DNA from 3 places in the Brevibacillus nigriterrae genome. Region 3 is predicted to be linked to each of the others. Evidence: riboswitches for the same ligand, from Rfam matches in the RefSeq annotation. Region 3 holds a riboswitch; each other region holds the start of a gene.

Region 1 (4,205 bases), on a different contig from region 3:
CAAAGGGTTAAAGATATTGGTTTCGGCATTTTCATAGGGATCAGTAAACACCAAATCTTCGGTAATTTTGCAAAGCTCTGGATTCACGAATGTTGCGACTAATGATTTTTTTTCATACGGATGCACACCCAAATCCGATGTGAAAAAGAGAGTTTCAGCCAGGAATCGACCGATATGCTTGGCAAACAGCGGATATTGTTCCCCTTGGATCAATCCTTTGCGCATGATCGTGTGGTCACTCAAGTCTTCCATCACGGTAAGGGCAAGCTCTTGATCAAAATGATAAACCTGTGGAACCAGATCAGGAACCAGCTTGTTTTGAATAGCAAGTGCCGAGCTTTCGATCCGTGCACGATCAAGTGTCAAAGGCCACGACTCACCAACTACTCGTGCGTACGGCAATGCTTGCTTGACAATGACACTTTTGCCAGTTGCTTCTTCACGAATATGAAAAACCAGATTCAGGTTCCCATCGCCTATCTCATAGCTTGATAATTGCGAATCTTGCGTAAATAAACTAGGTAAACCACGAACATAATCAACGGCTTCCTGTTCAGTTAACGGACGGTATGTCATCGCTTTTCCTCCTCATTCCTGCCTTGTAATCAGCCTAAAAGAGCCATTTGCTTTTCATACATGTCAAGCGGATTGGTCAACTCGTTCAACTGTGCCATCAAGCGGTAATCCACTAATTTGTGCACTTTGCAATCGGCTATATCATCTGCTATTTCTTCTCGGGTCAATACTTCCCAGTTTCCTTCTCTGCGCTTGACGAACAAATCTTTTCCACGATACGAAATCCAGACGTGACTGGTTGGACAGGCAGGCGAAAAGAGCCGTGACCGTTTGAGTGTATCGTCTCCCCTTTCCATCGCTAGAAGAAACAACACCCGCCACGCATTCTCCACGTCGGTAGACAGCAGAAGCTGCCACGAGCCGTTTTCCACAGGACTTACCTTGCCACGCAGGTGACCGAAAGCATGATTCAATGCATTTCGTGCATTCCCTTCGTCGATAAGATCAACCTCGCATTCCTGTAATTTGTCACATAACCAGTCCGCAAATTGAGTCCAATCCCGATTTCCCGTTTCTTTCGCACGTTGATTCTGTTCCTTGAATGCTTGCACAATATCCTGATAGGTAGAATACGAGTGAAGCATGATTAAATATTTGTACTCCGACCAAACTTGCTCACACCAATTTTTTGATAATGTCACCATGAAAAAAGACCTCTTTTCCAAAGAAAAGAGGTCCTGTGCATACGTTGTCATAACGTCGTCGTTCCCCCTTATCTTCCAGAATTATTTCTTCTGCAGGAATTAGCACCGTGCACTTTTCTTGCTCGATAACAGATGCAAGAAATGTGTCGGTTGCTGGGTATCATCGGGCCAGTCCCTCCACCGTCTCTGGATAAGGAAATCCATATTTAGACTATTCAATTTGCAATTACGATGAATCATACACACGGTACAAGCCAGTTGTCAACAACTTTTTGCAAATTAAAAATGAAGTTGACGTTTGTGAAAAATCGTCTTATGATTTGAGTACTGTGTTTGTAGTTGCTCAATTCCATATATTCAGACATTACTCTTATTGTGAGAAGGCGGAGGGACTGGCCCGATGATGCCCGGCAACCGGCGTACGAAACAGGTACGAAACGGTGCTAAATCCTGCAAAAACCTGATTTTGAGGTTTTTGAGAGATGAGAGGAGAAGCGAACAATCGTAAGCCCGCCTCCTTCTCGATGAAGGAGGCTTTTTATTTTCTACAAAGGAGGCTTATCCGTGGGCAGTGATTCTATTCTTGTAACCTACGTAACGCAAGCAAAAGATTTAGATAAAAAAGCTGCTGCGATTGCTGTCGGCATGACTGTTGGTTCATGGACCGATCTTCCCCTCGCCAAGCAGGAAGCACTTCGTCCCTATCTTGGAGAAGTTCATGCTGTTCAACCGCTGGAAGAGTTGGACAATGGCGAGATCCGGGGGACAGTTACCATCAGCTATCCAACAATCAACTTTACACGTGATATCCCTTCCCTTTTGACGGGTGTATTCGGCAAGCTGTCTATGGATGGCAAAATCAAATTAGTCGATATACAATTGCCCGATTCATTTGTTGCTGGCTTTCCAGGACCGAAATACGGCATCGACGGCGTGAGGGAGATACTTGGTGTACATGACCGACCACTGTGTATGAGCATATTTAAATCGTGTCTGGGTCTGCCCTTCGATGAACTGAAGACACAATTCCGTGCCCAGGCACTGGGAGGACTCGATTTGGTCAAGGACGACGAGATCTTCTTTGCTGACGATCAGGCGCCGTTTCTTGAGCGAATCCGTGCTTTCCGTCAAATAGCCGAGGAAGTACAGCAAGAAACAGGCAAACCCGTGCTTTATGCAGCAAATCTCACGGGCCCTTCCCATGAATTGCTAGATAATGCGAAGCGTGCGATCGATAACGGAGCCCAATGCTTGCTGTTTAACGTACTCAGCTTTGGATTCGACACCCTGCATCGGCTCGCAGCCGATCCCGATATCACCGTCCCGCTGATGGCCCATCCAGCACTGGCTGGTGCGCTGTACCCTTCACCTGACTACGGCATCCGGACGTCCCTATTATTGGGTAAACTGATGCGGCTTGCAGGTGCGGATCTAGTTCTGTTCCCTTCTCCTTATGGAAATGTCGCATTGGATAAACAAGAAGCACTTCAGCTTGCAGCTAATTTAACCGTAAATGACAGTCAGTTGAAACGCTCTTTCCCTGTTCCGTCAGCAGGGATTCATCCGGGGTTAGTACCTCAACTTTACGCAGATTTCGGACTGGATCAGGTGGTGAACGCAGGTGGCGGCATCCACGGCCATCCTGGTGGAGCAACAATCGGAGCTAGAGCATTCATAACAGCAATTGAAGCAGTCGTTAGTGGAATTCCATTAGCCGAAGCGGCAACGAACAGTGAGGCTTTGGCGATTGCTTTAGATAAGTGGGGGCAAAAGTAATGCAAAAACAAGTCGTTCTCTTTTGTGACTTCGATGGCACAATCACGGAAAAAGACAATATCATTGCCATCATGCGAGAATTTGCTCTACCTGGCTGGGAAGAGTTGACCGATCAAATTCTGGGCCAGCAGATCTCGATTCGGGAAGGTGTGGGCAAACTGTTTGCCACTATTCCCTCTCATCGTAAACAAGATATTGTTGATTTCCTATTACGAGAAGCAAGGATTCGAGCAGGGTTTGCTGAATTTATCCAATACTGCAAAAAACAGGATATCACTCTCTTGATTACAAGCGGCGGCATTGATTTCTTCGTCTATCCCATGCTCGCTCCTTATGGCTTGGATGAGCATATCTATTGCAACGGCAGCGATTTCTCTCAAGACACGATCACGATTACCTGGCCTCATGCATGCGATGAACACTGCACAACGGATTGCGGTATGTGCAAGACAGCAATTATCAGACAATACGATCCATCCACCCATTACCGAATCGTGATTGGTGACAGCATTACGGATTTGGCAGGAGCCAAGATCGCCGACTTTGTCATAGCCCGATCTCTGCTGGAAACCAAATGTAACGAACTGCAGTTGCCCTATCGCCCATTCTCAACCTTCTTTGATGTGATTGACGCCTTGGAGCAGATAACGAACGGACAGGAGGTGCGCTAGCATGAGCGATTTGGAGCAACTGCGAGCCGACGCTTATCTGAGGCTGGATGAGGCCAAAATGACCTTTGCCAGACGTGATTGGTTCCCCGGCACAAGCGGCAATCTGTCGATTAAATTGACAAGTGACCCGCTACTCTTTGCAGTAACTGCCAGCGGCAAAGACAAAACAAAATGCACACCTGAAGATTACTTGCTGGTAAATGAATCGGCCCAACCAGTAGAAGAGACCACCTTGCGACCATCGGCGGAAACCTTGATTCATGCAGCCGTTTATCGGCACATCCCAACCGCTGGAGCATGCTTTCACGTCCATACGATCAGCAATAACGTGATCTCGGAGCTTTACTTTGGGCAGCGGGCATTCACAATCAAGGGGCAAGAATTGATCAAAGGGCTCGGTATCTGGGAAGAGAATGCGGAAATCACGATTCCTATCGTGGAAAATTACGCGGATATCCCTACCCTTGCTGCTGCGATTGAAAAAGTAATTACTCCTTCTGTACCAGGTGTTTTGATCCGCAATCACGGAATTTACGTA
Region 2 (4,205 bases), on a different contig from region 3:
GCAGGTTTTTCACGTTTTCCTGTACATCTTTCTCAGATACAGTAAGCGGATTAGCAGAAGCATCAAGCTTGATCAAACCAGCGTCTTGCAAAATCAGGAACGCACGTGCTGCATTCGTCGGGTCATTCGGAATTGCAATTGCACTGCCATCTGCCACTTCTTCAAGAGACTTGAACTTTTTGGAGTAGATGCCCATTGGAGCAGTTGGCACAGAGATCAATTCAGAGAGCTCCAGTTTATGTTCAGCCGCAAATTTCTCCAGATAGATTTTGTGTTGGAACAGGTTGGCGTTCAGATCACCTTTAGACAATGCAAGATTCGGTTGCACATAGTCGTTGAATTCTACTACATTCACGGTGTAGCCTTTCTTTTCCAAAAGCGGCTTGATCGCTTTCGTTACCATGTCGCTGTATGGGCCTGCGGTTGCTCCGATTTTTAATTCTTTCGAAGCGGTACCTCCACTAGCGGCAGGTTTTTCGCCACCACAAGCAGCAAGCAAACCAACGGATAGGATCAAAGTGAGAGATAAGAGCAATGATTGAAACTTTTTCATTTTGTGTGCCTCCTAGAATGTTGTAATTATCGTTTTCTGTGAAAAACGTCTCGACGTTTTTCATGAAGGTTGATGTGACCGCTCGCGGTCAGCAAATAAACGGTCATGACCGTTTATTTGCAACTCTGGCGATGAAGTCACCGCCATACTGAATCAACTGAACCAGACAAATCAAAATCACGACCGTCGTAATCATCACGGTGTTGTCATAGCGGTAGTAACCGAAGCGAATCGCCAAATCACCGATACCGCCTCCCCCGACAATGCCTGCCATCGCAGAATAGGCAATCAAGCTGATCGTGGTAATCGTAATCCCTTGAATGATGCCGTGACGGGCTTCCGGGATGAGTACATCCTTGATGATCATCCAGGGGGATGCCCCTACGGAAACCGCTGCTTCGATGACGCCCTTATCGATCTCTCTCAGTGACGTCTCAACCAATCGGGCGAAAAACGGAATCGCTGCCACAGAGAGCGAGACAGATGCCGCCGTGGGCCCAATCGTTGTTCCCGTAATGAGATTGGTCAGCGGAAGCAGTGCTACAAGCAGGATGATGAACGGAATGGAACGAACCATGTTCACTACAAACCCGATCACATTTTTCAAAGGAGTGTTCTCCAGGAACAACCCTCGGTCGGTGACGAAAAGAATGACACCAAGCGGAAGACCCGCAATGACAGACACTACAAGCGAGATGCCGACCATGTAAATCGTCTCAAAAAAAGCCTTGTTCAGCTCTGGAATGAGTTCGATCAGTGTCTCAAACAGCATCGTACAACACCTCCAGATGGTTCGTCCGCTGAATCAGATATTGTACAGCGCCCTCTACTTCCGCTTGCTCCCCGACCAGTTCCATGATGAAAATACCGAGTGGCGTATTCTGTATGTACTCAATTTTTCCATGCAGAATATTTCCTTTCACCTGATGCTTCTGGAATACATCAGACACAACTGATTCTTCAGCGATGGAGCCTTTGAAATGAATTTTGATGATTCTGCCTTTTCGTTGTTTGATCAGGTGATCCGGCAAGTCAAACTGCAAGATGCTGTTGATAAAGGTCTTCGTCAATGGCTTGATCGGATTGGCAAAAATCTCATATACCGGGCCCTGTTCAATGATCTGACCATCCTGCATAATCGCCATGCGGTCACAAATCTCTTTGACCACTTCCATCTCATGTGTAATGAGTACAATGGTTAGGCCGATTTCCTGATTGATCTTTTTTAAGAGAGCAAGGATGGATTGGGTTGTGCTCGGATCGAGTGCTGACGTCGCCTCATCACAGAGCAGAACAGATGGGTTGTTGGCAAGTGCCCTGGCGATTCCGACTCGCTGTTTCTGTCCACCGCTCAGTTGTGACGGATAGACATCACACTTGTCCGAAAGACCGACCATCTCTAACAGTTCCTTTACCCTCTCTTCGATTTCTTCTTTTGATTTATGTGCTGCCTTCAGGGCAAACGCCACATTTTCGAATACCGTTTTGGAGCTGACTAGATAGAAGTGCTGAAAAATCATTCCGATCTTTTGTCTCGCATTTCGGAGATCTTTTTCTGTTAATGATGTCAGTTCGATTCCATCGATCAGGATTTGTCCGGACGTAGGTTTTTCCAGAAGATTCAGGCATCGAAGCAACGAGCTTTTCCCTGCTCCACTATATCCGACGATTCCGAAGATTTCGCCTTTGTTGATTTGTAACGAAACCCGATCTACTCCTGTAACCGTTCCTTTTTTGGTGTTGTATTCTTTCACCAGCTCTTTTACTTCAATCATCTACTGCCTCCTTATGCCCGTCACCCAAAAACAAAAGCCCCTTTCATTCGAAAGAGGCATCGTTAATAAGTGAACGACTTATCTCTCAGAATGAATTTCATTCTGCAGGAAGTGGCACCGTTCCATTGCTGGAGGTTGCCGGACGTCATAGGGCCTGATCCCTCAGTCTCTCTCGATAAGAGTTTATTTAATTTTTGGATAAACAAATCATAATCCCGACTAAACTGATTGTCAATATCAATTTTATACGGTGAAGTGTTGAAAACGTTATCATTTTTGTAATAGGTAGTTTTGGTTAATATCTAGTAGTTTTAGACTAGATAATAAAGTAGTAGACTGGCGACGGCGTTAAGCTAACGGGTAGGATAGTGTAATAACTCGTGACATTATGACACTTCGTCTTTGGTAAAAATATAAAATATCCCAGAATTCGTTCTCTGGGATACAAAATTTTAGTGAAGATAGCTATTACCTGTACTCTGGTTTCAATTGGTGATGCTCATCAAAATGAGAACTTGGATGATAGGGGATAGAACGTATTTCAGAAAGATGTTTAAGACGCTTTTTGTAACCTTCCAAGTATTGAATTCTGGCTTCCTCATCTCGTGCGGGAGTCCAGGCAATAAACGGTTCAACAGGTTCAAGACCAGAAAAATAGAGGATCCCATGATTAATATGATAAAGGATCTTCTCGTGTATATCGCTATCCATTCCATATGGCGTATAGGCATTCTGTGGAGAAACCGGTGAGAGTGGACAACATCGCTTTCTTGCCTTTGAGTCCACCCGTATCATATCTTCCAACTTCATTGCCATAAACAAAACCTGAAGCAAAGACTCGATCAAACCAGCCTTTCAGTATAGCTAGGACAGAGTACCACCATAATGGGAACTGGAAGATTACAAAATCAGCCCAAAGAAGTTTTTCTTGTTCTTCTCGGATATCCTCGGCAAAGCTGTTCGTTTTTGAAGCATGCTTTTGTTCAAGCTGGTATTTTAAAAATTCCGAGTTCTCCATAATGAGAAAATCATTGCGGTCAGCAACAGCTTTGCATTTCATTTCATTGCATACAAATCAGACACTTTGACTTGATGACCATTTGCTGTCAAAACAGTAATGGCAAGATCCTTTAATGCTCCATTAAAAGACTTTGGTTCAGGATGGGCGTAGACAATAAGTGCATTCATGATCTCTAACTCCTTCAAATAGCTATTTGGGTGTTTCAGATTGAACAAAGGAGTTTCGGTATCCAAGTTTCTGTACTACTATTTTTAAATCTATCTGGGGTATTAATACACTCAACAAAACAAGGCCAGGGCCGCATAGGTTATTTTTGTTTTTTATACTGTCTACTTGACGGGGTGCGGTTCATAATATTGGTGGCCTTGCCACCTTAAAGGGCAGGTTAATTCAAGATGGTATAATTAAATAAATCTGTTTTATATTAAGGAGACTTATTATTTTGGATGCAAAATGTATTAGATTCTACGAATTCGGTAGTCCTAAAGAGGTATTAAAAATTGAATATAAAAGTATAGAACCACCAAAAGATAATGAAGTCCTTGTTCGAATGTTAGCACGTCCTATAAACCCTTCTGACTTAATTCCAATTAGAGGCGCTTATTCTCATCGTATTTCTTTACCTAATATCCCCGGTTATGAAGGAGTGGGTATTGTAGAATATGTAGGTCCTTTAGCTTCTCGAGATCTTATTGGTAAACGGGTGTTACCTTTGCGTGGGGAAGGCACATGGCAGGAATTTGTTAAGACATCAGCAGATTTTACAGTATTAATACCTGATTCAATTGATGATTTTACAGCTTCGCAAATGTATATAAATCCAATTACGGCTTGGGTGACTTGTACAGAAGTTTTA
Region 3 (4,205 bases):
GCCACACAAACAGCAGGTGTTGAAAAATAATGAACAATACAGAGGCACGGACCTTCCATCAGGAGTGAAGGTCCGTGCTTTTATTTTGGCTGTGCGGATGGGTTGTCTTTCATACTCTGGTTGTAGGTGAACCTATCTTCGTGACTGATGTGTATAGGTATTTTTACATGGTACGATAGTTTCGAATTGGTCTTGTCGCTATAGTAGGGGGGATAGGTATGAGGAAGTATCGGTTGAAGTTAATCCTCGGCTCAATCGTTTTGCTAGGGGTAACCACCTTTTTATCTGCTAATCAGCCCTTTGCAGGTACAGGAGCATACGAGACTAACTATAAGATCGATCTGGACTTGAATCCCTCCACAGAGCTGTTAATCGGGGATAATATGAAACCAGGTGATTGGATTACTTCCAACATGGAAGTTCAAAATAACGGGAATATTGACTTTAATTACTCGGTTAGTGCTACCCAGCAAGCAGGTTCAGAGGAACTTTATAATCAAATTGTGCTAACTGTTTCTGATAGCAAAGGCAAACTATATGAAGGGCTTCTTCATGATCTGAATCAACTCCCCTTGGGGACGATTGCCAGCTTCCAGAAAGCCAATATTACATTTGTTGCGAAATTTCCTTATGAGGCAGGAAATGAGTTTCAGAGAAAACAAACTGCATTTTCGTTAGATTTTCAAGCGATTGGACACGAACAACAAATTCCTGATGGAGACTGCTTCGAACCTCCGTTTAGCAATCAGAACTTCACTCTGCACCAGAAGTCGACGGTTCCTATTAAATTTCATCTACACGATCCATCAGGACAACTGGAAACTGCCTCTCGTAGTGATGTCCGCCTTGAAGTTACAGGGCCTGGCGTGAATGGAGGCACGGTCAGCTACGTGTTCAGTATGAAAGATGGAACACTGAAGTTTGATAATAAAGTTGATGAACCTCATTACTTAGCAAGATTCTCTACGTTTGATTATCCTGTGAAGAACGACGGAACTTACGTGGCTACGGTGTATGTGGGCAACCAAGCATATTGTGCCAAAGAATTCATGGTGTTAGAACATGGCAGCCGTTCGAATTAACCTAAAAAATAAAGATAGCATAACCTGTAAAACGAAAAGAGCTTTCCCTTATGAGAAGGGGAAGCTCTTTTTTGGATCGATCTGGTTTTGGTTAGGCTAATGCAGCTTTCAATGCTTGATCCAAATCTTCGAGGATATCTTCAATCGCCTCTGTACCGATGGAGAGACGGATCAACTCTGGATTTACACCTGCAAGACGCTGTGCTTCCTCGGTAAGTTGCTGGTGCGTAGTGCTCGCAGGATGAATAATCAGCGATTTGGAATCACCCACGTTAGCCAGATGAGAGAACAACTTAACGTTCTCAATCAGCTTCTTGCCTTCTTCTACGCCGCCTTTGATCCCGAACGTAAGGATGGCGCCTTGCCCTTTTGGCAGGTATTTTTTCGCCAACTGATACTGGGAGTCTGTCTCTAGCCCCGGATAGTTGACCCATTCCACATTCGGATGGCTGGCGAGGAACTGGGCTACAGCGAGTGCATTCTGGCTGTGACGCTCTACTCTCAGATGGAGTGTCTCCAGCCCTTGCAGGAACAGGAACGCATTGAACGGAGATACGGCAGCACCAATGTCACGTTGCAATTGTACACGAGCTTTGATGATGTATGCCAGGTTGCCAACAGCCTCCGAGTAGACGACACCGTGGTAGCTTGGATCAGGAGTGGTTAAGCCTGGGAACTTGCCATTGTTCCAGTCAAATTTGCCTGAGTCTACGATAATACCGCCGATGGAAGTCCCATGTCCGCCAATAAATTTGGTAGCGGAGTGAATGACGATATCAGCACCGTGTTCAATTGGGCGGCAGAGGATGGGTGAAGCAAATGTATTGTCTACGATCAACGGAATGCCGTTCTCATGGGCGATGTCAGCAATAGCAGAGATATCAGCTACGTTAATACGTGGGTTACCGATTGTTTCAATAAATACAGCTTTCGTTTTATCGTTAATCTTTTCACGGAAGTTCTCTGGATTGGATTGATCAACAAAGTGTACTTTCACGCCAAGCTTCGGAAGGGTATGGGCAAACAAATTATACGTTCCGCCATATAAGCTGCTGGAGGACACGACCTCGTCGCCTGCCTGTGCGATGTTCAGGATAGAAAAGGTAATGGCTGCCTGACCAGACGATGTTGCGAGGGCACCGACGCCACCTTCCAGTAACGCAACTCGCTTTTCGAATACATCCTGGGTAGGGTTCATGATGCGAGTATAAATATTTCCGAACTCTTTCAAAGCAAACAAATTCGCAGCATGCTCGGCATCACGGAATACATACGATGAAGTCTGGTAAATCGGAACGGCACGAGATCCTGTTACCGGATCAACCTCCTGTCCTCCGTGTAGTGCGATCGTTTCTGGTCTCCACTGTTGGTCTGCCATGTACATCATCTCTCCTTTAGATAAATGGGGAAATAAAAAAGCCTTCCTCTGAGTAGAGGAAGGCGCATACACTAACGGTCGCTACATTCATCTCTCAGAATCAATTGGATTCTGCAGGATTTAGCACCTTGCATGTTGTCATGCCGGTTGCCGGGTTTCATCGGGCCAGTCCCTCCACCACTCTTGATGAGTTTTTAAGTTTTATGAAAATTCATCCATTTTTGTATTGGTTTTAATTCTAAGCGTGCTGGTCGGAATTGTCAACATAAAAAAGTTAATATTTGCTATAGTGAAATTTATACAAATATTGGAAACTTTATGTAGAAAAATGCGTATTACAGGATAGGCACCATCTCAGATAACTGCAGTTTCATTGTAGAAAAGAAATGAGGGTGAAAACGTGCATGTTGGATACGATTTTTCTTATCTGTATCGGATTCGGTTTGCTTTATGCTTGCGTGACGTTGCTCTTTGGAGATAGCGGCGGGTGGCTGGATCATTTTCAAATCCCTGTTATCCAACCGTTGACACTGGTGAGCGGGATTACAGTATTTGGGGGAAGTGGATTTTTGCTTACAAGACTTACTACCTTCACCACGCTCACTACCATTCTCTTAAGTTTGTTAAGCGGTGCCATTATCGCTATTCTTTCGTATTTTATCTGGATTGAACCAATGAATCATGCGGAAACATCAACAGGGTACTCCATCATGCAACTGGTGGGCAGGGTTGGAGAAGTATGGACGACGGTTCCTGCAACTAGTCTAGGAGAAATTGTCATCCCAATGGTAAATGGAACGACTAACCACATGGCTGCAAGCTGGTTGAAGGAGCCGATACCGGAGGGAACCAAAGTGATTGTAGTGGAAGTCAAGGACCACGTTTTGTACGTAAAGCCGCACATATAAGAATTTGATAAGGGAGTGTTCCGTTTGACAGAACCATCGATTCTCATCACAGTCGTAGCTGTACTTGCGGTGCTGGTAGTTCTGGGTATTGCCTTTTGGGCGAGATACAAGACAGTCGGTGCCGACCAGGCGATGATCGTAACAGGCAGTTATCTCGGAAGCAAGAATGTGTTGACGGATGAATCGGGACGCAAGATGAAGATCGTGCGAGGCGGAGGTGCGTTCATCCTGCCCATTTTCCAACAAGCGAATTTCCTCAGTTTGCTATCCCATAAACTCGATGTCTCAACGCCGGAAGTTTACACCGAACAAGGGGTTCCGGTCATGGCCGACGGGGTAGCGATTATCAAGGTAGGCGGTTCCATCGAAGATATCGCAACCGCTGCCGAGCAGTTTATGGGCAAATCGGATGAAGCACTGCAAGGTGAGGCGCAAGAAGTGCTGGAAGGTTACCTTCGTGCGATCCTCGGCAGCATGACAGTAGAAGAGATTTATAAGAATCGGGAGCGTTTTGCTCAGGAAGTTCAGTCGGTTGCTGCCAAAGACCTCAAGAAGATGGGCTTGTCAGTTGTCAGCTTTACGATTAAAGATGTACGAGACAAGAACGGGTATCTAGCTGCTCTGGGTATCCCGCAAATTGCTGCGGTGAAACGGGATGCGGTCATTTCACAGGCAGAGGCTGACAAGGAAGCACGGATTAAACAGGCGGAAGCAGAGCAAGAAGCACGTAAAGCGGAATTGCTCAAAGAAACCAACATTGCGGAAGCGGAGAAAGAAAAGGAACTGAAGGTCGCTTCCTACAAACAGGAACAAGACCGAGCCAAAGCAGCAGCCGAC

Evidence for each region. A riboswitch is a leader RNA that binds a small molecule or an ion and turns the genes downstream of it on or off. The one in region 3 is predicted to bind S-adenosylmethionine.
Region 1: another riboswitch for S-adenosylmethionine. It lies ahead of ACPW7N_RS04985 (2,3-diketo-5-methylthiopentyl-1-phosphate enolase); the one in region 3 lies ahead of ACPW7N_RS07430 (homocysteine synthase).
Region 2: another riboswitch for S-adenosylmethionine. It lies ahead of ACPW7N_RS04310 (methionine ABC transporter ATP-binding protein); the one in region 3 lies ahead of ACPW7N_RS07430 (homocysteine synthase).

What each region holds. Positions count from the first base shown of each region.
Region 1 covers NZ_JBNCMT010000004.1:207,452-211,656, forward strand. Annotated here, with positions in the region: gene mtnK (S-methyl-5-thioribose kinase) at 1-576, opposite strand, end outside; gene ACPW7N_RS04980 (YbgA family protein) at 606-1,220, opposite strand; SAM riboswitch class I at 1,286-1,417, opposite strand; SAM riboswitch class I at 1,588-1,709, shown strand; gene ACPW7N_RS04985 (2,3-diketo-5-methylthiopentyl-1-phosphate enolase) at 1,785-2,996, shown strand; gene ACPW7N_RS04990 (2-hydroxy-3-keto-5-methylthiopentenyl-1-phosphate phosphatase) at 2,996-3,667, shown strand; gene ACPW7N_RS04995 (methylthioribulose 1-phosphate dehydratase) at 3,669-4,205, shown strand, end outside.
Region 2 covers NZ_JBNCMT010000004.1:80,706-84,910, forward strand. Annotated here, with positions in the region: gene ACPW7N_RS04300 (MetQ/NlpA family ABC transporter substrate-binding protein) at 1-553, opposite strand, end outside; gene ACPW7N_RS04305 (methionine ABC transporter permease) at 657-1,325, opposite strand; gene ACPW7N_RS04310 (methionine ABC transporter ATP-binding protein) at 1,315-2,328, opposite strand; SAM riboswitch class I at 2,404-2,510, opposite strand; gene ACPW7N_RS04315 (NAD(P)H-dependent oxidoreductase) at 3,032-3,388, opposite strand; gene ACPW7N_RS04320 (NAD(P)H-dependent oxidoreductase) at 3,385-3,516, opposite strand; gene ACPW7N_RS04325 (zinc-dependent alcohol dehydrogenase family protein) at 3,792-4,205, shown strand, end outside.
Region 3 covers NZ_JBNCMT010000007.1:126,855-131,059, forward strand. Annotated here, with positions in the region: gene ACPW7N_RS07420 (TasA family protein) at 1-30, shown strand, start outside; gene ACPW7N_RS07425 (hypothetical protein) at 219-1,082, shown strand; gene ACPW7N_RS07430 (homocysteine synthase) at 1,174-2,460, opposite strand; SAM riboswitch class I at 2,545-2,653, opposite strand; gene ACPW7N_RS07435 (NfeD family protein) at 2,865-3,368, shown strand; gene ACPW7N_RS07440 (flotillin family protein) at 3,393-4,205, shown strand, end outside.